DNA from 3 places in the Gottfriedia sp. NPDC058432 genome. Region 3 is predicted to be linked to each of the others. Evidence: riboswitches for the same ligand, from Rfam matches in the RefSeq annotation. Region 3 holds a riboswitch; each other region holds the start of a gene.
What was found. Region 3 has a riboswitch for lysine ahead of lysA (diaminopimelate decarboxylase). Riboswitches for the same ligand answer to the same signal wherever they lie in the genome.

Region 1 (10,608 bases), on a different contig from region 3:
CTCCATTCCAATCAACTTATTCATCAAAAAAAGTGGTGCGATAAAAGCTATCTTAATACCTTTACTTAGCGTAAAATAACAGTTTATTAATCAGGTTGTAAGTCAATTAAAATCTGAACATCAACATACAAACTAATTAATTAAAAATTATTTATCTAAATTTCCACTTAAAATTTTTACCTTCTGAAAAAATATTTACTATAATTTGTTTATTTAAATTGTTGAAACACATTAATTAAAATCATTAATAAATCGTCAAAATATGAATTTTAACATCAATAAAGTTCCACTTAATTTGTTCTCTCTAATACCTTTGTCAAATTGAAAAATGGTGCACTCACATGTTTCCATGTAGCTAAAGTAAAAGTGCTTTCCAATAGTTAATACATGTCACTTATTTTTATATACCATGTCATTTAGTATTAAAAAAAGCATGTCCCTAAGGAACATGCTTTTATAATTATTAAATTTCGTCGCTTCCAAAGAAGTCTTTGAAAGATTGGATTGTAGTTGCGCGGTTTAATGCTGCAATTGAAGTTGTTAAAGGAATACCTTTTGGACAAGATTGTACACAGTTTTGTGAGTTACCACAGTTTGATAGTCCACCGTCTCCCATAATTGCATGTAGACGTTCTTCCTTATTCATTTCTCCAGTTGGATGAGCATTAAATAAACGCACTTGTGAAAGTGGTGCTGGGCCAATAAAGTTAGATTTACTATTAACGTTTGGACAAGCTTCTAAACATACACCACAAGTCATACATTTTGATAATTCATAAGCCCATTGACGTTTTCTTTCAGGCATTCTTGGTCCAGGACCTAGGTCATGCGTTCCATCAATTGGAATCCATGCTTTAACGCGTTTTAAAGAATCGAACATACGACTACGATCAACTTGTAAGTCACGTACTACAGGGAATGTGCTCATTGGCTCAAGACGGATTGGTTGTTCCAATTTGTCGATAAGCGCTGAACATGATTGTCTTGGTTTACCATTGATAACCATAGAACATGCTCCACAAACTTCCTCAAGACAGTTCATATCCCAAGAAATTGCAGTCGTTTCTTTTCCATTTGAATTAACTGGATTTTTACGAATTTCCATTAACGCCGAGATTACGTTCATATTCGGACGATAAGGGACAGTAAATGTTTCTTCATATGGCGCAGTATTTGGTGAATCTTGACGTTTAACGATTACAGTAATTGTCTTTTCAGCAGTCATTGTTCCATTATGCATTTGCTTTGTCCTCCTTCTTCTTAGAATAATCACGTTTTCTAGGTTGAATTAATGATGTATCAACATCTACGTAATGGAATAATGGTGAATTTGATTTCTCATCAAATTTAGCCATTGTAGTTTTTAAGAATTCCTCGTCATTACGTTCTGGGAATTCAGGTTTATAGTGAGCTCCACGGCTTTCATTACGGTTATATGCACCTAATGTGATCACACGTGATAAGTGAAGCATGTTTTCAAGTTGACGAGTAAATGAAGCACCTTGGTTACTCCATTTAGCTGTATCATTAATATTAATGTTTTGATAGCGCTCATAAAGCTCTTGAATTTTTTCATCAGTTTTTAATAAGCGATCATTAAATCGAACTACAGTAACGTTGTCTGTCATCCACTCTCCAAGCTCTTTATGAAGAAGGTATGCATTTTCTTTACCGTCCATTTTATAAATACGATTCATTTTTTCTTTTTCTTCATTTGCATTTGATTCAAATACAGAACTTGAAACATCATCTGAAGATTTAGCTAAACCATTTACGTATCTTACAGCATTTGGTCCAGCAACCATTCCACCATAAATAGCAGAAAGTAATGAGTTAGCTCCTAAACGGTTAGCTCCGTGCATTGAGTAATCACACTCACCAGCAGCAAATAAACCAGGAATTGTAGTCATTTGGTCATAGTCAACCCATAATCCACCCATTGAGTAGTGAACTGCTGGGAATATCTTCATTGGAACTTTTTTCGGATCATCACCTGTGAATTTTTCATAGATCTCGATGATTCCACCAAGTTTTACATCAAGTTCATGTGGATCTTTGTGTGAAAGATCTAAATAAACCATGTTTTCACCATTGATACCAAGCTTATGGTCAACACATACAGAGAAAATCTCACGTGTAGCAATATCCCTTGGTACAAGGTTTCCATATGCAGGATATTTCTCTTCTAAGAAATACCATGGTTTACCATCTTTATACGTCCAAACTCGTCCACCTTCACCACGAGCACTTTCACTCATTAAACGGTTTTTATCATCTCCAGGAATTGCAGTTGGATGGATTTGAATAAATTCACCATTTGAATAAACTGCACCTTGACGATATACAGCTGCAGCAGCTGAACCAGTGTTGATAATTGAGTTTGTAGTTTTACCAAAGATAATACCAGGGCCACCAGATGCCATAATTACAGCATCCGCAGGGAAGCTTACGATTTCCATTGATGTTAGGTTTTGTCCAACAATACCACGACATACTCCTTCATCATCAACAACAACTCTTAAAAATTCCCAGCCTTCATACTTTTGAACAAGACCTTCAGATTCGTAACGACGAACTTGCTCATCTAATGCGTATAATAATTGTTGACCAGTCGTAGCACCAGCAAATGCTGTACGGTGATGTTGCGTTCCACCGAAACGACGGAAGTCTAATAATCCTTCAGGCGTACGGTTGAACATTACACCCATACGGTCCATCATATGAATGATGCCAGGTGCTGCTTCTGCCATTGCCTTTACTGGTGGTTGGTTTGCTAAGAAATCTCCACCATAAATTGTATCATCAAAGTGCTCCCAAGGAGAGTCACCTTCACCTTTTGTATTTACCGCACCATTAATTCCACCTTGAGCACATACTGAATGTGATCGTTTTACGGGAACTAATGAAAATAAGTCTACTTTTGTGCCAGCTTCAGCAGCTTTAATTGTTGCCATAAGACCAGCTAATCCGCCACCGACGATAATTATTTTCCCACTCATGACTCTCTCTCCTTACAAATTCGCTAGTTGTGGATCAATGAATGCAAAGATAGCAGTTAATCCAACGAATGATAATACAACGAAAATACCTAATGTAACATATGTTGAAATACGTTGTGATCTAGGTGTTACAGTAATTCCCCAAGATACGAAGAAAGACCATAATCCATTAGCAAAGTGGAATATTGTTGAAATAACACCTACTATATAGAAAACTAACATAAATTTTGAATGAAAAATATCAGCCATCATATTATAATCAACCGTTGCTCCTAGTTGAGCAGCGATACGTGTTTGCCATACGTGCCAAGTAATAAAAATTAAAGTAATTACACCAGAAATACGTTGGAATAAATATAACCAGTTACGTAAGTATCCATAATTTTTAACATTGCTAGTTCCTGTGAACGCAATGTATAGTCCGTAAATTGCATGGTATAAAATTGGTAAGAAAATGACAAAAACTTCTAAAAAATAGCGAAATGGTAAGTTCGCCATAAATTCAGCAGCCTTGTTGAACGATGATGCTCCATTTGTCGCAAAATGATTGACAACTAAGTGCTGTGTTAAAAAGATTCCAACCGGAATAACTCCTAGCAATGAATGAAGTTTTCTAAAGAAAAACTCCCTTCCATTCTTGTTGCTCATGTAAACCCCTGCCCCCTTTAGTTTGTGCACATGAAAATTTAACTCTTCTATTATTCTAAAAAAATAGAATAAATAAGTAAGACGCATAAAAAGTCGAAATTTTTATGACATTTATCTACAACCCATTTTACTCCTGATAATATAGCAGGTCAAGAAAACGCGTACATTTTTCTTTACTGAAAAAACTTCTCATTTAAATTGGTAATCCTTGTAATCTACAAGTGTCGAATTATTGTTTTTACTATTAAATATTGTATATAATAAAAACATGTTTTTTAGGAAAGGGAGAGTTATCCGACCATGACGAACGGCATTGAAGATTTAAATATTCCGGGAAATATTTCTGGTTTTGGCTATGAGCTAATACGTAACGACTTATTGAATGATTTATTAGGAAAAGAGCAAAATGATATTTTATATTGGGCGGGTAAAATGATTGCCAGAAAATATCCTTTAGCAACCTTTGAAGAAATTATAGAATTTTTTGATCAGGCTGGTTGGGGTACTCTTACTGTAGAAGAAGAAAAGAAGCAAGAAGTTCATTTAACTCTATCTTCTGAATTAATTACATACAGAAATCAACAAAAAAAGAACGTATCCTACCAATTAGAAGCTGGATTTCTAGCGATGCAAATTCAACAGCAAATCGATGTTATAGCTGAAACGTATGAAGAGCAAAGCAAAAGAGGCGACAAAGTAAAGTTCCAAGTAAAATGGGATTTAAAGGATCCTATTACAAGGAGATAAAATGAAAATCACCACAAGGTTTAAGTCCCTTGTGGTGTTTTCATTTGAATGATTTTTTCTTGAAATATTGAATTATAAGTTCAAATACAGGTACAACTAGTTTATAAATTGAGTATTTATAAATAAATGATCAAGTTCAATTTTTACTTTAATTTAAGAATAGTTCAGTTAAGGACATGATATTATCTTTCATTTCCTACCCCTTCTCTTTCTTTTCATTACTTTGATCCTGCCTTCTAATTACCTCAAAATTCTTGTTTCTTTTAACTCCTTTAATAATAGAATTTAACAAGAATAAACATATACAAACAAAAAACAAAATGGCGAGTATTAATAGAACGAACTGTAGCACAATTTCTCCATATCCGTAGGCAATTAAACTATGCCTCATTATTAATACCTCCTTCTTTTAATTACCATTTAGCCGTTCGCCTTACTTATTTTAAATTTACAGAATCTTTATATAATTTATTCGCTTAACGAATAAAAAACCCTTTTAAGCTCCATCTCAATACTATACGGCTCAGTAACTCTGAACGTGATGAATATTGATAAAATCAATATTTCAAAGCCTATATATAAGAATTTGTACGCCTAAAAGGGTTTATTAAAATATTTAGTTTTCTACTACTACTTCTTCATTAATACGATCTAATTCATATCCTTTATGAAGAGCATGAACTGCTTCTTGTAATTTTGATTTTGGTACCACTGTTGATACTTTAATTTCAGAAGTACTTACCATTTTTACAGGAATTTCACTTTCAGCTAAAAATTTAAACATTTTTGCAGCAACTCCTGGATTCGAAACCATTCCACTACCTACAATTGAAACTTTAGCAAGTTCACTTTCAAAATCAAATGAACGGTATCCTAAAAATTCTTTCTTCGATTCTAGAAGCGTTATTGCTTCCATCATATTTTCAGATTTGATCGAGAATGAAAGATTTACTAAGTTATCTGATGTTACACTTTGGATAATAATATCAACATCAATACCTTCACTTGCTAGTAAAGTAAAAATTTTAGGTAATAAATCAACATGGTTATTTAAACCATTTAAAGTCATCCTTGTTACATTAGATTCGAATGCGATTCCTCTTACGACTGATTGTTGTTCCATTTGTGTTTCCTCCCCAATAAATGTACCGATTTCATCATGTTGACTTGAACGAACTTGAATAATTAAATTATAATTTTTTGCGAATTCTACTGCTCTTGGATGTAAAACTGCTGCTCCTAAAGCTGCAAGCTCTAACATTTCATCATAAGAGACATGGCTTAATTTAGATGCACTTGGTTCAACTCTTGGATCCGTAGTATAAACCCCTAATACGTCCGTATAAATATCACAACGTTCTGCATTTAAGCTCGCAGCCAATGCTACTGCTGTTGTATCTGAACCTCCACGACCTAATGTCGTAATTTCATTGTTGTCACTTAAACCTTGGAAACCAGCAACAATTACGATATATCCTTCATCAAGTAATTGTTGAATTCTTTCTGTATGAATTGTATCTATACGCGCATTACCATGGACAGGTTCAGTTTGAATTCCAGCTTGCCAACCTGTTAGTGAAATTGCTTTAAAACCTTTTGCTTGGATTGCCATTGCTAGTAAAGAAATCGAAACTTGTTCCCCTGTAGTAAGTAACATATCTAATTCACGTTTACTGTTTTGTGGACTAATTTGAGCTGCTAAACTAACTAGTTCGTCTGTATGATGTCCCATCGCAGATACAACTGTAACTACTTGGTTTCCTTCTTTATATGATTTGGTTACTGTTTCAGCAACATGCTGAATTCGTTCAATTGAGCCTACTGAAGTACCACCGAATTTCTGAACAATAATTCCCATTTTTCTCATCCTCACCTGTTTACTTAAAAAAGAATACAAAAAAGCGCGTGAAGCAATGTTCACGCGCCTAATTTACAAAATAAAATAGACAAATCATCAACATCTCTTCAATAGCTCCCCGCATAATTATTATGCGACAGTACTACATTTCTTAAATGCAGTCCCAACAAAATGAATTGTGGATTCATTTTATTTCGGCAAAACTTCCTTTCAACTGTCCATCACAACGCCACACGTCTATGACAGCATACTCTTAAGTTTTGCACCTCTATTACGAGAGAAAATCATTTAATTTTAACTAAAATATAAATTATTTTGAAAATAGTGTCAAGATAAAATTTTTGGTAACTCTGTCACTCTTTATGGAAATGCTGATAAATCTCTTCTGCCACATTTTTGGGCATTTTAGCTGCCATTAATTCATCGACTGAAGCTTCTTTTATTTTTTTGACTGATCCAAAATGTTTAAGCAATGCTTTCTTTCTTGTACCACCAACACCAGCTATGCCATCTAAAGCAGATTGAACCATTGATTTACTATGGAGTTGACGATAGAATTCAATCGCAAATCTGTGTACTTCGTCTTGAATTCTTTGTAATAAAAAGAATTCTTGGCTTTGTCTACCAAGTTGGACAATTTGAGGTGGTTGTCCTATTAATAACTCTGAAGTACGGTGCTTCTCATCTTTAACAAGTCCAGCTGTTGGGATGAATAAACCTAATTCATTTTGAAGTACATCTTCAACAGCAGCTAGATGTCCTTTCCCACCATCCACAATTATCAAGTTCGGTAAAGGTAAATTCTCTTTTAATGCTCTTGAATATCTTCTACGTACTACCTCACGCATTGAATCATAATCGTCGGGTCCTACAACAGTTTTGATTTTATATTTGCGGTAATCTTTTTTTGAAGGTTTACCGTCTATAAAGACAACCATAGCTGAAACAGGATTTGTTCCTTGAATATTTGAATTATCAAATGCTTCAATTCGATACGGAGTTTCAATATTTAAAATATCCCCTAGTTTTTCGATTGCTTTAACTGTTCTTTCTTCATCTCGCTCGATTAATTTAAATTTCTCTCCGAGTCCAATTTTGGCATTTTTATTTGCTAATACAACAAGTTCCTTTTTTTGGCCTCTTTTTGGTTGGAATACAGGGATTTTTAATAAATCTTTTAAAATTTCTGTATCAACTTTATCTGGTACAAAAATTTCTTTTGGTTTTATATTATGTGGTTTTTCATAAAATTGCCCAATAAATGATAGGAACTCTTCCTCTGGTTCATCGTAAATTGGAAAATATGATACATCTCGCTCAATTAATTTTCCTCTTCGAACAAAAAATACTTGAACACACATCCATCCCTTGTCAACCGCATATCCAAATACATCTCGATCTACTAAATCACTACTCATCATTTTCTGCTTTTCCATAGTGGCTTCAATTGATACAATTTGGTCTCGATACTCTTTCGCGCGCTCGAAATCTAATTGTTCAGATGCCGCAAGCATTTTTGCCTCTAACTCTTTTCGTATTTGGTCTTCCCCTCCGTTTAGAAAACGGACAATTTCAGTAACTATCTCTTGATTTTGATCATCAGTTACTTCTTTTACGCAAGGCGCAAGACATTGACCAATATGATAATATAAACAAACTTTATCTGGTATTGAAGTACATTTTCGTAATGGATATAAACGATCTAATAATTTTTTTGTTTCATTAGCGGCAGTAGCATTTGGGAATGGGCCAAAATATTTTCCTTTATCTTTTTTTACATTTCGCGTAATCAATAAGCGAGGATGTTTTTCAGCAGTTATTTTAATAAAGGGGTATGATTTATCATCCTTCAACATGATGTTATATTTCGGATCATATTTCTTAATTAAATTCATCTCAAGAATTAATGCTTCCATATTTGAAGAAGTAACAATATATTCAAAATCAGTTATCTCTTGAACTAATCGGTAGGTTTTACCATCATGGGACCCCGTGAAATAAGATCTAACCCTATTTTTTAATACTTTAGCTTTTCCTACGTAAATGATCGTCCCTTGAATATCTTTCATTAAATAGCAACCAGGCTGATCTGGTAGAAGCGCTAATTTTTCTTTTAAGTGATTGTCCATTTCCTCTCACCTCTTTCGTGCAATTGTACACTAATATTATAATCCCCACATTCAAAAACTGAAAATACTTTAATGATATTAAGTAAAAATTAAGCTTTCTATTGTAACTTTAATTTCATCAAAAGAAGAAAAGGAGCAATGTCAAAATGAAAAAAGTAAGATTAGTTCATTTTTGGATTGGTGTGATTGTTTCAGTTTTCCTACTAATCGAATCTACTACAGGTATTATCTTGTATTTCAATAAAGGTGGCGAAGAAAAAGGAAGATTTTCAATGCAAGGTCAGTTTCCATCAGGTGGACAATTTAACGGAAACCAACAATCTCAAAATAGCGATCAAAACACAACCCAACAAAATGAACAAAGTGGGGACAATACTCAAACCCCATTTCAAAATTTTGGAAAAAGACCTGAGCAGTCTGCATTTTCAGTGAAAAGCTTACATACCGGCATAATTGGTCTAATAAGTGGTATCGGTCTTTTTATCCTTAATGGAACAGGATTAGCTTTATCTTGGATCTTGTGGAGTAATAAACGAAAAATGAGAAAAAGAAAAGAAAAAGTATCCATGGCTATTTAAAAAATAAAGAGGGTGTTCCTAAAAAGGTAAACTTTTTATATGAAACCTCTCTTTTTTTTTCGCACATCCTCACACTACACAAAACAAAAACCATCCAAATAATTCTGGATGGTTTTCACTTTTATTGTAGCTTGAGAAATTAAGAAGTCGCAGTTTCTACTTCTACTTGTTCTTGCTCATTACCTTCTTTATCTCCGGCTTTTTTATTTGTTAATTTAATTGGTGTTAGGAAAAATGTTACGACTGCACCAATTATAATGAATCCTAAACCAACAAAGAATACTTGGTGTAATGAATCCATTAAAGATGTTTTAATGATCGGTAACATACCGTCTAAAATTGGCTTTGGAATTAGCTTCTTAGCATCAGCATTAAATAACATTGTAAATACAGATTGAGGAGTTGTATTAATCATGTCTTTAAATTTGTCTACTAATGGTGCAGCTTGAGCTGGTAATTTATTTAAAAATGGAACTAAATCATGGTTTAGAAGTGTTCCTGATTTACTATTCATTACAGCACCTAAAACAGTTGCCCCAAAAGTACCACCGATTGAACGGAAGAATTGGCTAGAAGATGTTACAATCCCTAATTCCTTCTTATCGAATACTTCTTGAAGAGCTAGTGTAATTGTCGGCATTACTAAACCAATACCTAGACCCATAACTCCCATAAAGATTGTTGCAATTGTTTTACTTGAATTCATATCTAAAGTTGTTAATAAGTATAAACCTAATGCAATTACGAACATTCCCGTAATAATTTGTGGTTTAATACCGACTTTAAATACAACCTGACCACCAATAATACTTGCAATAATCATTGTGACCATCATTGGAGTCATAATTGTCCCCGATTGTGTTGCACTTACTCCAACAATACCTTGCATGAAGAATGGTACGAACATAATTGCACCAAACATCGCTATTGTCATAAAGAAACCAATTAAGTTTAATGTTACGAAAGTTCTATTTTTGAATAAATGCATTGGTAGAATTGGCTCTTTAGCTTTATTTTCAACAATAACGAAGCTAATGATTCCAACTACTGCTAATACAAATAAACCAATGATTTGCCAAGAATTCCAATCATATTTAACTCCACCTAAACTTAGAGCAAGGAGTAAGCTTACAACACCGACAATCATAGTCACCATACCAGCGATATCGAAATTGATTGGTCCTGTATTTTTTCTTCCTTTTAAACCTAATGCAATAAAAATTGTTGCGATAATACCTACTGGAAGGTTAATGTAGAATACCCATTTCCAGTTTAATGAGTCAACAATCCACCCACCGATTTGTGGACCGATTACTGAAGCTAAACCGTAAATACCACCGAAAACCCCTTGGAATTTCGCACGTTCTTTACCTGTAAATAAATCCCCAATTACTATCATCGCCATCGGCATCATTACACCGCCACCGATACCTTGAATACCACGGTAAATAATTAATTCAGTCATGTTATGGGCAATACCACATAATGCTGATGCTGCCATAAATATAACTAAACCAGCTATATAAACACTTCTACGACCTAATAAGTCTGCTAATTTACCTGCGATTGGCACTACAGTAGTTGAAGTTAATAAGTATGCTGTTGTAAGCCAAGTCATCATACTTAAACCACCAAGGTCCCCAACGATT
Region 2 (10,608 bases), on a different contig from region 3:
TCGGTATTGAAATTTCAACATTTTTAAACTCAGAACTATCTCCATATTGATGAATCACAATTGCTTTCATAATAGCCTCCTATGCAAAATAGAAAATATTTTTAAGTCATTGTAGCATATATCAGATCGAAAAAAATACACTTTTGACCTCAAATTGAATCTTAAGGTTTTGATTATAATGGTTAAAAATTTATAATTTATATTGTTTTTTCACGTTGATTCAGTATAATCAATATTAATCTTTTAATCTTAATTCATGGAGGAAAATGACTATGGTAAACAAATTAGAGGAATTAAATGAGAGAAATACGTTAAACCATAGAAATATTGTAAAGTATGTAAAACACGTCTTTGATGAGTTAGACTTAAAAGTTAAAAGATTTCGCGAAGAAACAGCAATCAAGGCAGCTCATCATGCAAAACCAGATTTAGAAGAAGAAAAAGTATTTTATAACAATATTCACCATATGAAGACGTTACTAATAGACGTATTAGAACGTACTACTGAAGATCTTGAGCATGTGGGAGATAAAAACTGGAATAAAAACTTCAAAGACGGCGTAAACGCATAATTATAAATATTAACGTATTTTCTCTATAAATAGGATAGGAGGGTATTAGACCTTCCTATCCTTTTAATTATCATTACAGATCTGGCTTCAAATTTCTTACATAATTTTTCAATACAAAAAGTACACTTTCATCAATTGGAATATTTATACCAAATCCATCACTTTTTTCAAGCGAAACAAAACCATGTAGCAAACTTCTTAAACCCCTTACCGCATGAATAAGTTCAATATCAGTTAAATTATACGGCTTCAATACTTCATAGATTAAGTTCAATATCTTATTCCCAGTTAACCTATACTCATCTCCTGGTGTTTGAGACGGAGATAAGGTAGCTTTATATAAACCTGGATGAGTTCTAGCATAATCAAGATAAGCAAAAGCTAATGCAAAAATTGCCTTTTCATTATTCTTACCTTCAACTGATTCACGAAGTTTTTCATAAAGCTGTGTAATCCCATGTAATGCAACACTATTTTTTAGTTCATCCAAATTTTTAATATGATTATAAATCGATGGTGGTTGAATCGTTAGCTTCTTTGCAAGATAACTAATCGTTAAAGCCTCCCACCCTTCTGTATCAACAATTTTAATTGAAGTTCTCAGTAATTCATTAAAATTCAATCCAATTCTTGGTGACATTGCGTATACTCCTCCACTTACTGCTTTTTAAAGGCACGATCAATTGCTTCTTGTGGATTGCTTAACATCGTACCATGACCGACTGCTAATAATGTAGGTTTTAATTCACTAATTTTCTTAGCACTATTTAGCGCAGCATCTTTATTCCATGTTGCGATAGATGGAAAAGGAAATAAAATTCTTAATTGACCAGAGATCGCAAAACCACCTCTTAATGAAAAAGCATCACCAGCAATAATGGCATTTGTACGTTGATCTAAAAATGCCATTGAACCAGGTGTATGACCGGGAACCTCAACTGCAATTAAAGACCCAATAGTGTCTCCTTCCTGTAATAACCGATCCGGAATAGTTTGGATATTTTTAGGAACGCCACCTTTTATAGGAGTATTTGGCTCACTAGCTTCTAAACTAGTGTCTCCTTTTAATAATTTTGAATCTCGTTTTGAAATGGAGACGACTGCATCAGGAAGCAGTGATTTTAATTGATCAAGCGATCCTACGTGGTCGCCATGAGCATGTGTTAAAACGATATTTGTAATTTTTTTACCTATATGATTAGCTGTTTCAATAATTTTAGTCGCACTAAAAGATAGTGCTGTATCAATTAATGTAAGCTCGTTTTCTTCTTCAACTAAAAAACAATTTACAGGAAAGAAATTGGGTAAAAAGCTCAACTCATAAAGATAATTTTTTTTCGTAATCTTCATATTATACCCTCCTAATAATAAAAACTAATACCTTTAGTTTTATAATACTAAAGGTATTAGTTTTTGTGAACAAAAATTCCAAATTTATGTGAAAATCGTTAAAATAACTAAAAAACCCTTCCATCCAAGATGAAAGGGCTACATTTAGATAAAATCTATAAACCTGATTTTCAGACTAAAATTATTTTCTAGATAAATCCATCTCTTTATAAGAAACAACTTTCGTTTTGTGTTTAAATTTATAACCTAGCCAAACAATTAAAAATACAGGAATTCCAATGTATGAAACAAGTACACCTTGCCAATCAATTGCATTACCAGTGAAAGCTTGCCAGTTTTGAGCTAGTACAATAAATAAACAAGCTAAAAATGCTAAGATTGGACCTAGTGGGAACCATTTTGCACGATAAGGTAAATCTTTCAAATCCTTTCCTTGAGCAACATAAGCCTTACGGAAACGGTAATGAGAAATCGCAATACCTAACCAAGCAAGGAAACCTGATAATCCTGATAAATTTAATAACCAAGTATACACTTGACCTTCACCGAAAAATGAAGATAAACAAGCAAGTGAACCAACTGCAAGTGTTACATATAAAGCATTTGTAGGAACACCATTTTTATTTACTTTTGTTAAGAATTTAGGAGCTTTTCCTTCGACTGCTAGAGTATATAACATACGAGTCGAAGCATAAGTTCCACTATTACCTGCAGATAAAACTGAAGTTAAAATAACTGCATTCATAACAGAAGCCGCAAATGCAACACCTAATTTTTCAAACACTAGAGTAAATGGACTAACAGCCACGTCGCCTCTCATTAAATCAGGATCTGTATATGGAATTAATAAACCAATTACGATAATAGCTAAAACATAAAATAAAAGGATACGCCAGAAAATTTGACGAATTGCTTTTGGAACATTTTTTTCTGGATTTTCTGTCTCACCTGCTGCAACACCAATTAACTCTGTACCTTGGAATGAGAAACCTGCAACAATAAAGATTGATAATACACCTAAAAATCCATTATGAAACGGAGCATCTCCAACAGTAAAGTTTTTAAAACCTGCATGATGTCCACTTAAAATGCCAAAAATCATTGCAATACCAACAACTAAAAAGACAACTACAGTCACAACTTTAATTAATGAAAACCAAAACTCTGATTCACCATAACCTTTAACTGAAAGTAAATTTAAACCTAATATAATCACTAAAAAGATTCCACTCCATAATACTGCTGGAGAATGAGGGAACCAATATTTCATCAGCATTGCTGAAGCTAATAATTCAAAAGCTAAAGTGATTGCCCAGTTATACCAATAATTCCAACCCATAGCAAAACCAAATGCTGGATCAACATAGCGAGATCCATAAGTACTAAATGAACCAGAAACTGGCAAATACGTCGCCATTTCACCTAAACTAGTCATTAAGAAATAAACCATAATACCAATTAGTCCGTAAGCTAAAACAGCTCCACCAGGACCAGCTTGACTAATTGAAGTTCCACTAGCTAAAAACAAACCTGTCCCAATTGAACCACCAATTGAAATCATCGTTAAATGTCTTGCTTTAAGGCCCCTTTTTAAAGAACCATCGTGAGTATTCGATACTACTTTATCATTTTTAGGGTTTGTTAGTCCCATCTTATTGCCTCCTCTTGATTCTTGCAATCTTATCTTTACGCGAGAATATGGGACGGTATAAAAGTGTTGTATGATGTGTATTTTACTCAGTATTTTCGTCAATATGTAAAGAATGGAAAATCTGGTAAAATACAAAAAAACACGTGAAGCAATGTTCACGTGTTTAAGACTCAAATTATATGTGTCAAACAGCATCAACATCTCTTCAATAGCCCTCCACAAGAAATCTTGTGACAGTCCTATGCTTATTCAGCAATAGGCCCAATAATAAATTTAAATGGTAAATTTATTACTTCGGCAGTTTCACCTTTTATTACTTTTCACAGGTACCATAAACCTCAAAGTAACGACTAATCAAAACTGCGCCTCTATCCAGACGAGATAAAGATCATATTAAATTAATTTTTATAAACTCAATATACAATCTATTAATCTAGTTTGTCAATAGATTTTTCGACAAAAAAAGACTCAACTTAAGAGATGTATCCCTTGATTTTCGCTTCAGAATACTCTTGTCTTGTACGTAGCACATATGTTTTTGTATAATAATTCTATGTAATTCAAAGGAGGAATTTTTCACATGACAATTTATAAAGCATTGACACTTGCGGGATCTGATAGTAGTGGTGGAGCTGGATTACAAGCTGATATTAAGACGTTTCAGGAACGTAATGTTTATGGCATGAGTGCAATTACAACATTAGTAGCGATGGATCCTCATAATCATTGGCATCATCAAGTATTTCCAATTGATATAAATACAATTGCAGCACAATTAGAAACAATCGTTGTTGGCGTTGGTATTCAAGCAATGAAAACAGGTATGCTTGGTTCAATTGAAATAATTGAGTTAGCTGGAAAAACAATCAAAAAACATAATATTGATCGAGTAGTTGTAGATCCAGTTATGATTTGTAAAGGAAATGACGAAGCTCTTCATCCAGAGACGAATGATGCATTAAGAGAAATTTTAGTACCACTTTCAACAGTTGTAACGCCAAATTTATTTGAGGCAGCTCAATTAGCTAAAATGCCTCCAATCTGCACTGTTGAACAAATGGAAGAAGCAGCACGCAAAATCCATGAATTAGGTGCTAAATTTGTTTTAGTTAAAGGTGGAAGCAAAATTCAGCATGAAAATGCAATAGATGTATTATTCGACGGTGAAAAAATAGAGCACTTAGAATCTGACAGAATTGAAACTACATATACTCACGGTGCAGGCTGTACTTACTCTGCAGCGATTTGTGCAGAGCTTGCTAAAGGAGCAGAACCAAGGGAAGCAATCTACACTGCAAAGAAATTCATTACGGAAGCAATTCGTCACTCATTCCCAATTAATCAATACGTTGGTCCAACAAACCACATGGCTTATCGATTACATGGTGAAGGCTGATTACAAATAATGGGGCTGTCTCATAAGTCAGATTAACTGATGAATGAGGCGCCCTTTTTTTATTGTAAAAAAGGGAATGTACAGACGCTAGTGGGGATCTCAGCTGATATGATTGATCTTTTTTATAGAAAATTAGCAGATTTTTATCAAGTTTTTATTCAGTTTTGCCAATTTTAATTGCGATTTTCAGGTTTTATTTGCAGTCCATCTGCAGCTCATTTAATCCTATTAGGATAACCTCTTTTTTATTTTGAAAATAAGAAAAAGGGAAAGGTTTCCCAATCCCCTATCTTCATAATTTTCACTTAGCGATTCCCTTAATTGCCTTAATTACAGTTCTTCCTTTGAAATAAATATATCTTTCCCATTTAGCTAATAAGCCATTTCCATTTTCACCATTTTCAATCTGAATCGCGTGCTGTTTATGAAACTCAGCAACTCGTTCATTATGTTTTGTATGCAAACGCTTGTGAAGATGTAATGCATGTTTGTTTTGTCCCATCTGAATTCCCACCTCCCTTATAGTTAATACCAGCTCAAATAATTCGCAAATAACTAGATCATAAACGTTTAATTTTTTCTATTAATTTCTACTCTACTTCCTATATACTTATACCTTTTCAATAATTTTGAACAGTAAGAAAAAGTACCAATATTTAACATTTTTTTATGTACTACATGTTATTATATATAGAAAGGGAGTTGATTTTATGAGAAAAAGTTTTTTCATATTAATGATAACATCTATGCTTCTTTCAGTAATTGGTTGTGAAAAAAATAATGAAGAAAATATCCAAGGCATTGCATATTCTAGCCTAACTAGAAATGAACAGGCTGCGTTAAGTGATAAACATGGGGTCATTAAAAAAGAAGAATCCATACCTAATAATGCTACAATATTTAATAAAAATTATCATAAAGATAAGCTATATTCTGTTACTTTTAATGGAGATCATCCTGAAGAGAAGATCGTTATCTATATAGATACAAAGACAAACAAAAAAGTCGGCATGATTGGCGAGAATTAATTTTTTGTTACCTTAAAATTAAAGAGCAATTTTAATCGTTCAGACTGTTGACAAACGCTCGCTTTCTTCGTTGCTTCGCCTACCTGCGGTGGTCATTACCGTGTAAAGGTAACTCCGCTCCTCATCAGGCTTCGCGCCTCGAAAGACAAGCGCTTGCAATCAGTCTGAAAATCAAGTTTTTTGTACTTTGTCTAAGCAATATTAAATTTTATTGGTTTCCTAAAAATATACTAATCATTTAATCCTTTGCCATCGAGAATTTGATCAATGTATTTTTCAACTCTAGACGTACGGGTTTTTGATTGTTTTGGTTGAGAAAAATAGTAAATATAAGCTCTTTGACGTCCTGGCGTTAATGCTTCAAAAGCCGTTTTTAAGGCCGGGTTTTCATCTAATTTAAGTTGTAATTCTTCAGGAACTTCATAATCTGAAGTCTTTTTTAATTCTACTTGCAAACCTGCTTTTTCCACTTCAATTGCTTCTTTAATATAGTCCTTCAAGACACTTTCCATTTCAATTATTTCCTGAATATTGGTGAAACGAATCTGACGTGCTGATTGTACATTTTCTGTTTGTTGAATCAGAATGCCTTTTGGATCTTTTAACAACGCACCTTTGTGAAACAGAAGTGCACAATATTCTTTAAAACCATGAATTAAAACGATATTTTTATTATCAAGTGTGTAACAAGGATGCATCCATTTAAAATCTTCTGTCAGTTCACAGTCAATGACAATTTCCCTTAACTTATAAAATTCTTCTTGCCACTTTTTCGCTCTCAATAAAAATGCTTCAACTTTAGGATGCATATTATTATTTGTCATCGATAAACACCTCACATTAATTCTTTCAGACAACTTTTTAGCGTTTATTTAAATATAAATTAACTTAAGAATTATTATTTTAGTAAATTTTACTATACATGTTTTTTTAATACCACTCGGATTGACTCATTTTTTACTTATTTTTAGCTAATTTGATAGAGAATTAGTTCCCTCCAAAAATTTATTCTTTAAACGGATGCAAATTTCCTTCACACAAAAAAAGAACAGGTCCAAGGTTTCCCTTATCACTGCTCTTCATACTCTTCTAAGTAATTAGTACTGATCCCAAGCAACAACTTCATCTAAAGTTAAACGAACTTTTTCGAAGCCTGCTTTGATTCCTTTACCAACTGAAATTAACATAACTGGTTTGAAGTTTGCTGGTACATTGAATGCTTCCACAAACTTCGCTTGATCAAATCCACCCATTGGAACTGTATCTAAACCTTTTGCTTTTGCTGCAAGCATAAATTGCATTGAAACTAATCCACCATCAACCATAGCAATTTTTGTTGCAATTTCTTCTGGTAAACCACCGTAGTTTTTCACGATTGATCCTACGTAGAAGTCTTTCACTTCCTGTGTCATCATACCTTTTTCAACTAATTCATCATAAATGCGATCAGCATTTTTGTATGCTTCTGTATCACCTAAAACAGCGATTACTGCAGAAGCATCCACAACTTGTTGTTGGTTATTAGCGATTGGTAATAATTTTTGCTTAGTATCTTGGTCCTTAATAACAAGGAATCTCCATGGCTGTAGATTTGAAGAAGATGGAGCTTGAACTGCAATTTCTAATAACTCCTTAATTTCATCATCAGACATTTGAAAGCTTGGATCGTAGTGACGAACTGATCTTCTTTCCTTTGCTACAGTAAAGAAATCCGTACTATCAAGTTCTTTTGGAGCTTCTTTACCAAAATCAATTTCGTTTACTTTATTTAAATACTCTTCTTTTTCAGATTTAACTTTAGACATTTTAATCTCTCCTTAATTAACTGTATCCTTTACAAATACAGTATATGACTTTAACTGTATAAAAGTCAACTACAGTTTATAGAAAAATAAAATCGAAACACTTTAGTTTCGATCTTATTTTACCCATTTTCTTTTGGTAATAAGTCTGAAATTGTTTTCTTTGCAAGACCTTCAACAAGCCAGCTTTCCATCTCATCTTTTAAATCGTATAAAGCAGATCGAGTAGATGGCGCAAAACATTCCTTACTATTTACATCTAAAAAGCCTTTTGAATATGGATCTGATCTCATCGCATCATAAACATCTTTTAAAGTAATTTCATTAGCATCTCTGGCTAAATAATATCCACCATCTCGTCCTTCTTTAGCTGAAATAATGCCTGCTTTAACTAAATTGGCAAGAATTTTTCTTAAAAAAGTAGACTGTGCCTCAAGTTTTTGAGCTAATACTGCGCTTGGACAGATTCCGTCTTGCTCTGCTAAAACTAGTAGAGATTGCAGTGCTAGTCCAAACCATTTCGTACTAGAAACCTTATCTTTCAAGATCATTCACCTCAGTTACTAGTCTAAACTATTTTTAGAAAAAGACAACCTTATCTAAATTATTAAGAGATAGGGTTATAGCGAGATGAAAGAAATTAAGCGAAATTAGAAAATCCCTACATCTTTCCTAAATTCACTTTTAATAAAGGTAATAATCATTTCTTTTGACATTTCACCATCGTAAATTTAAACGGAGGTTTATTTTCCATATTCTTATGTGGCTCAAGAATTTCGGAAACTTCGATCAATCCATAGTTTCCAAACTCTTGTTTGATCGAGTCAGAATCATAAAAAAACATTTTTATCCCTTCCATTATTTCAAAGTAGTCTTTATCTAGCTGTTTGCCCTTTCCGAACATTGGTGCATCTTTTGAAATCGTAGTAAATACCATATAGCCATTCGGCTTTAACTGATTATAGCAATCTTTAATAAACTTCTCTCTCTCATGTTTATTCAATAAGTGAATCAGTGCGTAACAAAATATGCCGTCGTACAGCTTTTGATCAAAAGGCATGTCGGTTACTGAACCATGAAAAATAGTAAAATCAATCCCATTTTGCCTTGCCAATTCAATCGCTGTTTTTGATATTTCAATACCTGTTACGTTTATTCCGTTTTCAGTAAAAATCTTTGCGTTTCTACCATATCCAATCCCTGGAATCAATACATCCTTAACATTCTTTTCAAGGAAATAGTCCTTTGTTAAAATTGTGGAGTCTGAAGGTTCATATCCCCACATCGCTTGATTATCTATAAAACTCGATTCCCAAAATTCTGTCATATGTAAATCCCCTTTCAAAAATCATTCCACTTGAGCTATATTATTGTGTTCAAAAAAAGAAAGACCAAAGGTCTTTCTTTTTTATTTCTACTTATGACGCATTGCTCTTAGCTATTTCTTTATCTGATAAACGCTCGTTACCCATTAAGAAAATTGAAATCAATGCTAATCCTACAGGAACTAATGTCCAAAGGAATGTATGGGCAATTGATGTTGAAAACACGTCAGTAATTTTTGTCAGTATTGGCGCAGGAATCAATTTGGCAGCTTCAGGAGTAAAGGCTTGATTAATATTAGAGAAATTCTGAGGTGCGCCACTTTTTGCAAATGCATCAGCAATTTTATCTGTAAATACATTTCGTTGAATAACACCAAAAACCGTAATACCTACTGTCATGCCAAGTGCACGAAGGAATGCGTTAGTTGAACTTGCTGAACCACGATTTTCATTATCAAAATGATGCATCGCAGACATACCAAGAACTGAAAATGATGCCCCTACACCAAATCCAACAATAATCATATAAACGATCACTTGGAATTTAGACGTATCAGGTGTTAAAGTACCTAGACAAATAATACCTGCTAATAAAAGTACAACCGATCCAATCATGATATTACGATAACTAGTTTTATTTGCTAAAGTTCCACCAAATGCGGCAGAAATACTTACACTCACCATCATTGGTAATAAAACTAAACCTGAATTCGTAGCTGTTCCACCTTGAACAAACTGGATAAAGATTGGTATATAAATTGTTGCAGCGATGAATGCCGCTCCATAAAATAAGCCAACAAAGTTACTTGCAGCAAAAAGACGATATTTAAACATGCTAAACGAAATAATCGGTTCAGTTGCTTTACGTTCAATAAATAAAAAGACAATTAGGAAAACAGCAAATCCAGCAAATAAACCTAAAATTTGAACTGAATCCCAAGCATATTCTTTTCCACCTAGCTCAAGTGCAAACATTAAACAGATGATACTAATAATAAATGTTGTAGCACCCCACCAGTCGATTTGTTGCTTTGTGTGGTTTTTTGACTCGACATAAAAATAACTAATTAGTCCAAGTGTTAAAAGTCCAAAAGGAATATTAATATAGAAAATATATCGCCAGTTAATATAATCCGTAATATAAGCACCAATTAAAGGTCCAAGAACACTTGATAACCCAAAAACAGCACCAAAAACACCACTCATTTTACCACGCTTTTCAACAGGAAACACATCCCAAATAATTGAAAAAGCAATTGGCATTAACGCACTTCCACCTATACCTTGAATTGCACGGTAAATACTAAGCTGAATAATAGAAGTCGCTGTTCCACAAAGAACTGAACCTAAAATGAATAATATAATACCTAACATAAAAAATCTTTTTCTACCGTACATATCAGAAAGTTTACCGAAAATTGGCATACCAGCCATTTCTGTAACTAAGTAAGCCGAAGTTACCCAAACAAATTTATCATAGCCGC
Region 3 (10,608 bases):
CTATACAAAGACGGTAAAGTAAAAGCAATCGGAATGAGTAACTTCCAAATTCATCACCTGAAAGAAGTAATGGCGAATGCTGAAATAATGCCTATGATCAATCAAGTTGAATTACACCCAATGCTAAGCCAAGTTGAATTAAGAGAATTTTTAAAAGAAAATTCAATTCAAGTAGAAGCATGGGCTCCATTAATGCAAGGACAATTATTTGAAAACGAAACACTATCACAAATAGCAAACAAACATAATAAATCAATTGCTCAAGTTGTATTACGTTGGCATTTACAAAATGGTATTGTAATCATACCAAAATCAATCAAAGAACATCGCATTCAAGAAAACGCAAATATTTTCGACTTTGAACTAACAGAAGAAGATATGAGCCAAATCAACTCCCTAAACCAAAACCACCGAGTTGGTCCAGACCCTGACAACTTTGATTTTTAATTAAATAAAAAAAGTAAACGACTGTCAAATCTTTGACAGTCGTTTTTATTTCTAATCATACAAAAAAATAATAAATTCTATCTAATTCATAGAGGCATTTTGTATTAAGAGTCGAATATTCGAATATAACAATTTTCATTTACAAAAAACTTCCTCACCGTAAGACTTAAGACTTACTAAGTTTAATACTTAAGTTCGTTTCAAATTATTTACCGTTTCATTACTATAAACATAGTAGCGAAAAAAATATTGGAGAACGGTCAAGCTGTAGTAGAGGAGTTGTTTACTTTGAAGAAAGAGAAAAAACAGTTTAATACGATGAAAGAACTTACGATACACATCATATTAGCTACAATATCGATCTTAATATTAGTCATTAGTTTACCTACTGTCGTGACGATCTATAAAATATCATTTATTTTGGCAATCATGGGAATTCTGTTGCTAGATTTCTATTTGATTGTATCGAATCATAAAAAGTTTTTAAAGGTTACAAAAATAGCGCTAATTAGTTTACTACTTTGTATATCGGTAGTGGGAATTCTATTTTATGCCAGTCAATTTCTAGTATTCGTAGATAAGTACGGAGTTGAGCGAATATTAACCAATCATATTACAACTGCAAAGTTATTATTTTTCTTAATCTGTTTATTTCAACCAATTTTTTTACCTTTACCAGAAGCACTTACTATTCCTGCAGGCAGTGCTGTAATCGGAACGTTTTCAGGAGCGTTAATCGGATTTTTAGGTTCAACTTTAGGTATTGTCATTATGTATTTCTTAGCAAGAATAGGTGGACTTAAATTAGTTTCTAAGTTTGTAAAAGAAAGACAGTTAAAAAAATATCAAGAATATGTCCAAAAAAATGAAACAATTATTTTAACTTTAATGTTTATCATTCCGATTTTACCAGATGAAATTATTTGTGTAGGGGCAGGGATTAGCAAAGTATCTTTCAAAAAGTTTCTATTAATTGCTTCGATGTCAAAATTAATTACATCATCTCTCCTATCATACTCTGTCTATTTGGCTAAATTTTTCTCTTTAACAACATCGCAAATAGCTTTAACTAGCTCCATTTTAATTGCCTGCATCTTATCTTTATCATTTATGATTAAGAAATCAATTAAACGAACAAATTCAAAAGAAGTTTACGTAGCTCAAACTGAATAATAAAAAAGGCAATGTAATGGTTAAACCTTACATTGCCTTTTTACTCATTAAGTAAGTATTAAATTGCTTTTGTCGAAATTAAAAATTTCCTGAGAAATAATGTAGAAAAAAAGACGAATTACATTAAAACTTTAATACCTTGAACAATATTCCATATAAAGACAATTAAATTAACAATGAATGCTAAAACAAATCCACCAATAAGAGCAAAGCCTGCACCATCACCAAAAGTATTAAAAGTGAAAAGAGAAATAACCGCCAAAATAATAATTGTTAGAAATGGGAGTATATGTGAAAAAAGAGCTCGTTTAGAATGCGATTTTAGATGGTGATCCTTTGCGACAAAATAAACAATTATAGGGAATAAGAAAGGTGCGAAGAATACACTGAAATAACATAATGAGGACAAAATCTTATTTGTTTCCATCTTTTTACCTCGATTTCTTAAAGAATTTTAATTAATCTTAGTATAGTTTAATTTATATATAAAAATCGATTTATTTATTAATAATTTTTGAAAATATTTAAATTGAAAAAGTTTAGGCTGAGTAATGTGTATCCTTTTTTTGTCTCTTTTTTAAAGAAATGTAAATGAAAAATCCAACTAAGATAGTAGCGGTTATACAGATTGTAATCCATGGCGAGCCAAGCAAGAAATTTCCGTATAAAGTATAAAGAACTGCAATCGGGATATTACCAGCAAAAACAATTGCTATATAGGACAAGTATTTCATATTAGTTGAGGCTGCGATAAAGCATGCGCCATCTGTCGGCGCTAGGGGAGTTGCAACTGTTAAGAATAAGTATCTCTTTCTGTTCAAAATTATCTCTTCAAATAGAGATGGATATTTATTCTCCATGAATTGCTGGATCGAGTCACTTAAAATACTTTTACTTAATAGGTAAATAATTGTTTCTGTGATGGCCATTCCGATTAATGATAAGAGAATGGTTTCAAACGGGTGAAAAAACAAGCTACCTACTACAATTAATACAGAGCTAGGAATGAATAGAAAGATTCTTGCACAGAAAATAGCGACAAATAATAGCATCGGATTGATAGAAGAATTAGCAATAAAATGTTTTATATCTTGCAATGATAAATGAAATAAATGATATCGAATAGCGAGTAGTAGCATTAAAATCCAAAAGCCGATTATAGTTAGTGGTACGACTTTTTTCATGATTTATGCTCTCCTTTTAAGTTAGAAAATCTTCTGTTATAGTATTCTATTCCTCAAATACAAGAAAACTGATTCATTTTTAAAAATTAATAATAAAGGTCATAAACATGTCAAAAAATGAATAAAAATAATTATGCACTAAATATCTCAAATTAAAGAGAATTGAGGTGGAGATATGCTTGATGAAGGCCTATTAGTTATTAGACTAGTTTTAGGTATTATTTTATTAGGTCACGGGGTGCAGAAAGTATTTGGTTGGTTTGGTGGTTACGGTATTAAAGGAACTGGACAATGGCTAGAGTCGATTGGAATCAAACCTGGTGCATTTTTTGCTTTTATAACGGGGGCGGCAGAAATTGTAGGTGGATTCTTTGTAGCGGCTGGTGTATATACAGAAATAGGTGCATGGTTAATAATTGTAGTAATGGCAGTAGCGGTAATAAAGGTGCATATAAAGAACGGATTCTGGAATACTTCAAACGGATTTGAGTTTAATCTATTAATTATTGCAGCTGCAGTAGGGTTATTGCTCACTGGTCCAGGATCAATGGTTTTATTTTAAGAGATTGATAGATTTGCATATAATAGGAATGGAGGAAGTCTCATCTATTGAGGCTTCTTTCTTGTTTCTCTAAAACGCTTATCTGTATATAGAGAGATAAAATCTTTTTCATGAAAAATCTCTCTCATTCATGGTACGATATTATTAATAATGACATTAATTGGAGGGATCAAGATGGCAGATGCTATTTTTGAACAACTTAGGTTTACAAGGGTTTATACTTTGAAAGTTCTTAGTTCTGTTTCAAAAGAAGTTGTAGATGTAGTACCAGCAGGATTCAATAATAATATTCTTTGGAATGCTGGTCATGTACTAGGGGCATATGAGCAATTACTTTATGCTAACACTGGTGATGCTGGTCATCTTTCAAAGGAATTCATTGACTTTTTCAAAGGTGGGACTAAACCAAGTGACTGGCAAGAGGAGCCACCATCATATGAGGAAATTGTTACATTATTAGAACAACAAGTTGAACAAGTTATTTCTACATATGAAGGACGTTTAGATGAAAGTATTCTAAAAGAGATTAAGCTAGGTAGTTTTGAAATTAAGACTGTTCGAGACATGATTAGCTTTAACATTTTCCATGAAGGGCTACATGCCGGATTAATTAATGGTTTAAAAAAGTCACTTGGCCAATAGAGTTAATTTTTCGCTTTTGTCCACACACTAAATCTAGGAGTTTATGCTCTTAGATTTTTTTGTTATAATCATGTTTAACAATTTGTTAATTTGATAGTTTGAAAATTGTGGTAATTCAAAATAAAATATGGCTCTTTCTAATTGATTTTTGTTTTTAGTAACATTGATCATACAATTAAATAGCAACGATTATGACGAAAACAGCCTAAAAAAAGAGGTTATATAAATGAAGAAAGAAAGTAATTTAATTATTTACGATCTAATTTTGTATTTAGTATTTCCGCTTGTTTTATATAAAGTATTACAACACTATTTTAGTGACTATTGGGCGATGCTTTTACCGACGGTTCCTGGGATTTTATATACTTTATTTCGTTTTTGGTATACTAAACAGTTTAATGTTACTGGTATTTTTATTATCTCAACATTAACTGTTAGTACTGCTGTTGATTTAATGGCATTAGGTTCTGCAAAAAACTTAATTTTGTACAATGTGTATTATCACTTTGGGGTTGTAGTGGTATTTTTAATTTTAATGGCTATGAGAAAGCCGTTACCATATTATTTTATGATTGATATTGCTGCAATACAGGGGCAAGATCGTGAAGAAAGTAAAAAATTATATAAACATCCTTCACTATTTAAAGTGTTTCAGTATTTGTTTGTCGCATGGATTATTAAAGATATACTATTTGCTATTGCACAATGGTGGATGGTTGATACGTATGGATTAAAAGCATATTACTCACGTACAATTATCTTTACAGTTGGTGGATATGTTTTTGGCATAATTATGGCAATCGGCTATGCAATGGTTACGATGAGAGCTCAAAAACTAAAAGGAGACGACTCAGAGCAACCTTCAGATGAAATTATTATTTAGTAAAAGTCCTTTCAATAGAAAGAACCCCACAAAGTATAAAATCCTTGTGGGGTTTTTTAATTTCTGATTTCAAATTATCCTTTTAATGAATTTCCTACTCCTTGTAATTCCTGATCTTCTCTAGAAGAAGTATTTAGGAAATCAATTTTTTGTATTCTTTCATTTTCTGGTTCGACATGAATTAATATTTTAGGATCTACTAAAACCTTTTTTATTTCATCTTCTATTTTGTCACATAGTAAATGGGCTTCTTCAATACTCATGTGTGATGGTAATACTAAATGAAAATCTATATGTTCCTCAGCACCCGAACGTCTCGTGCGTAAGTCATGGTATTCGATAAATTGGGATTTAAAAGAATTTAATACATTTTCGATTTGTTTTAACTCATCTGTAGAAAGCCCAGTATCAAGTAGGGGAGTAAACGATTTACGTCCAAGTTCGATTGATTCCTTCATTATATAAATTGCGATTCCAATTCCGATCAATGCATCGAGAAATTCCCAACCAGTAAGACTTACTAAAATTAAACTTACTGCAACTCCGAGTGATGAATAAACGTCTGTTAATAAATGCAAAGCGTTTGATTGCATTGCAACAGAATGAGTTTCATTTCCTACTTTTTGAACGATTTTTCCTACTCTCCAATTGATTAACGCTCCCATTAACATGACGACTACACCGATAATTGGCATTTTTATTGGGGTAGGATGAAGTAACTTTTCAACAGATTCAATGATAATCCAAATACCAGCTACAAATATTAAGATTGTTTCGACTGTACCTGAAATATTTTCAAACTTACCATGACCATAAGGATGCTCCTTATCGGGCGGTCTGTTTGAAATCCTTACAGAGAAAAAGGCAATGACTGAAGCAACTAAGTCCAATAAAGAATGAATTGCTTCCGAGATAATTGCTACGGAACCTGTAAAAATCCCGACTATTAATTTTAATAAAACGATGAATGTGTTACTACATATTGAAAGTACTGCTATTTTGCTTGAACGCAATCTATTCACCCCTGTCCAATTTTTTCTACTTCAGTTAAGAGTGTTGTAATAAGGCAACAAAAAAGAAAAACCACTAACAGTTTGTTAGTGGTTTGTTTTTTTTAGATTTAATTTATATTTATTTAAATGATTTTTCATTTTTGAATCACCTTTTCTCTCGCATAAAACATATTCTATATTATAGATATTATTTTGAAAAGGAAAAGCTGTGTGTATGAAGTGAATATAAATCGACAATATTATTCAGAAATGGTTTGACATCTATTTTTAGACTGTGTTATACATAGACTAATATAAAAAATAACAGTCTATTCGTAGAGGTTGCATTGTATATGAGTATCATTTTAGAGAACTGTGGGTTCTATGACGAAATGAGAAAGGATCCTATGCCGAAGAAATAAATTGCCACACATTTTATTTCTGGGACTACATTTAATAAATGTAGTACTGTCACATGTGTTTGTGAAGAGCTATTGAAGAGATGTGATTGGCTAAGTCCTTTTTAAAAGCGATAGGCACATGAACATATCCTTCATGTGTCTTTTTTAATACACTAATACATTGAAGCTAGCTTCTTAGAATGATCTTACATTTGATTTGAAGGGAGAATACGAATGTATTTACATGGTAATAGTCGAATTAATAATGAAGGACATTTAGAAATCGGAGGTTGTGATACTGTAGATTTAGTAAAAAATTACGGTACACCTCTATACATTTATGACGAAGCATTAATTGAATCAAAATGTAGGGAATTCCATGAAGCTTTAAGAGAAACGGGAATGAAATATCAGGTTGCTTACGCGAGTAAAGCGTTCCTATGTGTTGAACAAGCCCGCTTAATAGAAAAAGAAGGTCTTTGTCTAGACGTTGTTTCTGGTGGAGAGTTATATACAGCTTTGCAAGCAGGTTATCCAGCTGAGAAAATTCACTTTCACGGAAACAACAAAACAATTGAGGAAATTGAAGAAGCTTTAAATGCAAAAATCGGTTGTTTTGTAGTCGATAATTTCTTTGAACTAGAAGTATTACAGGCCTTAGCTGAACAACGTAATGAAGAAGTATCAATATTATTACGTGTTACACCAGGTGTTGAAGCACACACACATGAATATGTAATGACAGGCCAAGAAGACTCTAAATTCGGATTCGATATTATGTCTGGTCAAGCTAATGAAGCAGTGGGAGTTTCATTAAATTCAAATAACCTTAAATTATTAGGAGTACATTCACATATAGGATCTCAAATTTTCGAACCAGACGGATTTGTTCATGCAATCAATGTATTAATGAACTTTTTAAATGGACTTAAAAACGATTTAGGTTTTACAGCTGAAATATTAAACGTAGGTGGAGGCTTTGGTATTCGCTATACTTCAGAAGATGAGCCTTTAGCTGTTGCTATTCATATAGAAAAAATTACTACTATTATTAAACAACAATGTGAAAAGCTAGACTACAAATTACCAGAATTATGGTTAGAACCTGGACGTAGTATTGTAGGTGAAGCTGGAACAACACTTTATACGATTGGTTCAACAAAAACTCTTCCTTCAATTCGTAAATATGTATCTGTTGATGGGGGAATGACTGATAATATTCGTCCTGCACTATACGGATCAAAATACGAAGCGATGCTTGCAAATCGAGCAAATGATGAGAATAAAGAAGTTGTATCGATTGCTGGTAAATGCTGTGAAAGTGGCGATATGCTAATTTGGGATTGTAACTTACCAGTTGTACAAAACAATGATCTATTAGCTGTATCTTGCACGGGTGCTTATGGGTATTCAATGGCTAATAATTATAACCGTATCCGTCGTCCAGCAGTAGTGTTTGTGAAAGATGGTGTTTCAAGAGAAGTAGTTCGTCGCGAAACATATGAAGATTTAGTTAGAAATGACAGAGTTTACATCGAAAACTCTCGTAGATAGATAATTAACGTTTTTGTGTTATTTGTATCAATACTGACACTTCTATATAATATAGAAGTGTTTTATTTCGTTTCCTTTAATAAAAGATGATAATTTATCGACATATAAAGACATATTTATCATTTATATTACAATATTGTAACAATTGCGACTCTCTTCGGGAATCTATGGTATAAATATTTACGTAGATTAGCGAGAGGAGAAACGCTGAAATGTTAAGAAAAAAACTAGCAGTGCTGGCGATGGCAAGTACAATAGTATTATCATTAGCGCCAAATGCTTCAGTATTAGCTGATAGCAAAGTTGAAAAAAAGCAAGCTGAAGTAGATAAGTTCCAATCACAATTTAAAGAATTAAGCAACGAGATAGAGAAAATAGATCAACAAATTAAAACAACTAAGCAAAACATAGAAGCAAAAAAAGCAGAAATTTCTGAAACAGAAGAAATCATTAAAGATAAAAAAGCAAGAATTACATATTTAGAAGACAGAATTCAAAAACGTAACGATTTATTAGAGGATCGTTTAGTTGCAATGCAAAAGCAACCAAAAGTTAATCTAGTAACAGACGTTTTATTTAATTCTGATTCAATCGTAGATTTCTTTAATCGAGTAAACTCAATTTCAACACTTTTTCAAGCTGATGAAAATATCATTAAAGAACAAAAGTCTGAACAAGCAGAAGTAGTAAAAGAAAAACAACTTGTTGATCAGAAGAAAGAATCTTTAGTAACAGCAAAAGAAGATTTAGTTGCGCAACAAAGTGATCTTTCTAAATCACAAGCTGAAAAGCAAAAATCATTAAATACAGCTGAAGCTAACTTAAAGTTAGCAGTTAAAGAACTAGAGAATGCAAAAGAAGATGAAAGAGTTCAACGTCTTGAGCAACAATCTCTTGAACTAGCTGCTTTATCTAGCGATGATGAAGAAGATGACAGCGTTAGCACTCCAGCTACTAAATCTAGTTCAAATTCAGATTCGAAATCAAGTTCAAATTCTAGTTCAAATTCAGATTCAAATTCAGATTCAAAACCTAAATCAGATTCAAATGATGATGGTCCAGTAGCAACTGGCTCACTTGTAGATTATGCTTTACAATTCCAAGGTGTACCTTATGTATTTGGCGGAACGTCTCCAAGCGGTTTCGATTGCAGTGGTTTCATCTGGTATGTATATTCACATAATGGATATGGCATCTCTCGTGGAAATGTAAAAACATATTGGAGCAATGCTACAAAAATCAGTTCTCCACAACCTGGTGACCTAGTATTCTTACAAAATACTTATATTAATGGTCCTTCACATATGGGTATTTACATTGGTGGAAATAAAATGGTTCATGCTGGAAGTAAAGGGATCAGCGTAATCAGCTTAAGTAATAGCTGGGTTCGTTCTCACTTCTTAGGCTATGGAAAATTCTAATAGTTTATTAACCTCGTATTATAATTAGTATAGTACGAGGTTTTTTATATTATCTTACGGAAATATTAAAAAGGTATAAGCTTTTAGCTTATACCTTTTTGATTTGAAACCTGTTCTTTTAATAAATCACGTATTTCAATAAGTAGAGCTTCTTCTTTAGTAGGTACAACTGGTTTTGCTTCTTCTGCTTCTTTCTTTCTAAATGAAAGTCTATTAATTAATCGAATAAAGAAAAATACCGAGATTGAGATGATAAGGAAGTCGACTACTGTTTGGATGAATGAGCCGTATTTAATCTGATGATAATGCCAAGCAGTAAAGTCTTGTTTTCCTATGATCAGTGCAAAAATTGGCATCATTATATCTCCAACTAAAGAAGATACGATTTTACCAAATGCACCACCAATAATTACCCCGACTGCTAAATCTAGTACATTTCCTTTTAAAGCAAACTTCTTAAATTCTTGTAACATCTAATTTCCTCCTGTGTAATTATCGTATAAGTTTACATACAAATCTTAATTCTTTCAAGTTAGCAATTGGTCTTTTTAAGCAAAAATATTTATATCGTCTTTTAGATATGGTAAATATAATTAATGACAATTTTTAGGAGGAGTAAAGTTATGGGCACAGAATTGGCTACATTTGCTGGTGGATGTTTTTGGTGTATGGTAAAACCGTTTGATCAACAGGACGGAATAATAAAAGTTGTGTCAGGCTATACAGGTGGGGAGAAAGAAAACCCAACATATGAAGAGGTATGCACGCATTTAACAGGTCATTATGAAGCTGTTCAAATTACATTTGATCCAGAAGTCTATCCGTATGAAAAATTATTGGATTTATTTTGGCAACAAATTGACCCAACAGATGTAGGGGGGCAATTTAATGATCGTGGTAGTTCATACAAAACTGCAATTTTTTATCATAATGAAAATCAAAAAGAGCAAGCTCATGTATCTAAAGATAAACTAGAGAAAAGTGGCGTTTTCAAGAAACCAATTGTGACAGAAATTTTATCTGCAAAACCATTTTATGAAGCAGAAGAATATCATCAGCATTATTATAAAAAGCACCCGATTCGTTACCAGCTTTACTTTAAAGGATCTGGTCGTCAAAAATTTTTAAAGGAAAACTGGAAAACGGGCCAAGAGGAGTTAAAGAAAAAACTAACACCAATTCAGTATGCTGTTACTCAAGAAGATGCAACTGAACCACCATTTAGAAATGAGTTCTGGAATCATAAAGAAAAAGGAATATATGTTGATATCGTTTCAGGACTTCCTTTATTTAGTTCATTAGATAAATTTGATTCAGGCTGTGGATGGCCAAGTTTTACAAAGCCAATT

Region 1: linked by a shared signal. The riboswitch ahead of ACFWM3_RS01625 (aspartate kinase) and the one ahead of lysA (diaminopimelate decarboxylase) in region 3 are both predicted to bind lysine.
Region 2: linked by a shared signal. The riboswitch ahead of ACFWM3_RS12615 (amino acid permease) and the one ahead of lysA (diaminopimelate decarboxylase) in region 3 are both predicted to bind lysine.

What each region holds. Positions count from the first base shown of each region.
Region 1 covers NZ_JBHXLC010000001.1:306,780-317,387, reverse strand. Annotated here, with positions in the region: gene sdhB (succinate dehydrogenase iron-sulfur subunit) at 464-1,225, opposite strand; gene sdhA (succinate dehydrogenase flavoprotein subunit) at 1,233-2,999, opposite strand; gene ACFWM3_RS01635 (succinate dehydrogenase cytochrome b558 subunit) at 3,012-3,647, opposite strand; gene ACFWM3_RS01630 (YslB family protein) at 3,948-4,394, shown strand; gene ACFWM3_RS01625 (aspartate kinase) at 5,011-6,252, opposite strand; lysine riboswitch at 6,356-6,531, opposite strand; gene uvrC (excinuclease ABC subunit UvrC) at 6,606-8,381, opposite strand; gene ACFWM3_RS01615 (hypothetical protein) at 8,528-8,959, shown strand; gene ACFWM3_RS01610 (MDR family MFS transporter) at 9,099-10,608, opposite strand, start outside.
Region 2 covers NZ_JBHXLC010000010.1:157,605-168,212, forward strand. Annotated here, with positions in the region: gene ACFWM3_RS12595 (zinc-dependent alcohol dehydrogenase family protein) at 1-70, opposite strand, end outside; gene ACFWM3_RS12600 (hypothetical protein) at 273-572, shown strand; gene ACFWM3_RS12605 (TetR/AcrR family transcriptional regulator) at 646-1,212, opposite strand; gene ACFWM3_RS12610 (MBL fold metallo-hydrolase) at 1,230-1,922, opposite strand; gene ACFWM3_RS12615 (amino acid permease) at 2,104-3,573, opposite strand; lysine riboswitch at 3,775-3,952, opposite strand; gene pdxK (pyridoxine/pyridoxal/pyridoxamine kinase) at 4,154-4,969, shown strand; gene ACFWM3_RS12625 (hypothetical protein) at 5,271-5,471, opposite strand; gene ACFWM3_RS12630 (hypothetical protein) at 5,680-5,997, shown strand; gene ACFWM3_RS12635 (YdeI/OmpD-associated family protein) at 6,228-6,821, opposite strand; gene ACFWM3_RS12640 (nitroreductase family protein) at 7,095-7,802, opposite strand; gene ACFWM3_RS12645 (RrF2 family transcriptional regulator) at 7,922-8,344, opposite strand; gene ACFWM3_RS12650 (class I SAM-dependent methyltransferase) at 8,500-9,126, opposite strand; gene ACFWM3_RS12655 (MDR family MFS transporter) at 9,218-10,608, opposite strand, start outside.
Region 3 covers NZ_JBHXLC010000028.1:25,450-36,057, reverse strand. Annotated here, with positions in the region: gene ACFWM3_RS21100 (aldo/keto reductase) at 1-447, shown strand, start outside; gene ACFWM3_RS21095 (TVP38/TMEM64 family protein) at 736-1,620, shown strand; gene ACFWM3_RS21090 (magnetosome magnetite crystal formation protein family) at 1,739-2,047, opposite strand; gene ACFWM3_RS21085 (TVP38/TMEM64 family protein) at 2,160-2,804, opposite strand; gene ACFWM3_RS21080 (DoxX family protein) at 2,980-3,366, shown strand; gene ACFWM3_RS21075 (DinB family protein) at 3,541-4,008, shown strand; gene ACFWM3_RS21070 (VC0807 family protein) at 4,235-4,891, shown strand; gene ACFWM3_RS21065 (cation diffusion facilitator family transporter) at 4,966-5,904, opposite strand; lysine riboswitch at 6,212-6,385, shown strand; gene lysA (diaminopimelate decarboxylase) at 6,519-7,838, shown strand; gene ACFWM3_RS21055 (C40 family peptidase) at 8,051-9,259, shown strand; gene mscL (large-conductance mechanosensitive channel protein MscL) at 9,343-9,732, opposite strand; gene msrA (peptide-methionine (S)-S-oxide reductase MsrA) at 9,883-10,608, shown strand, end outside.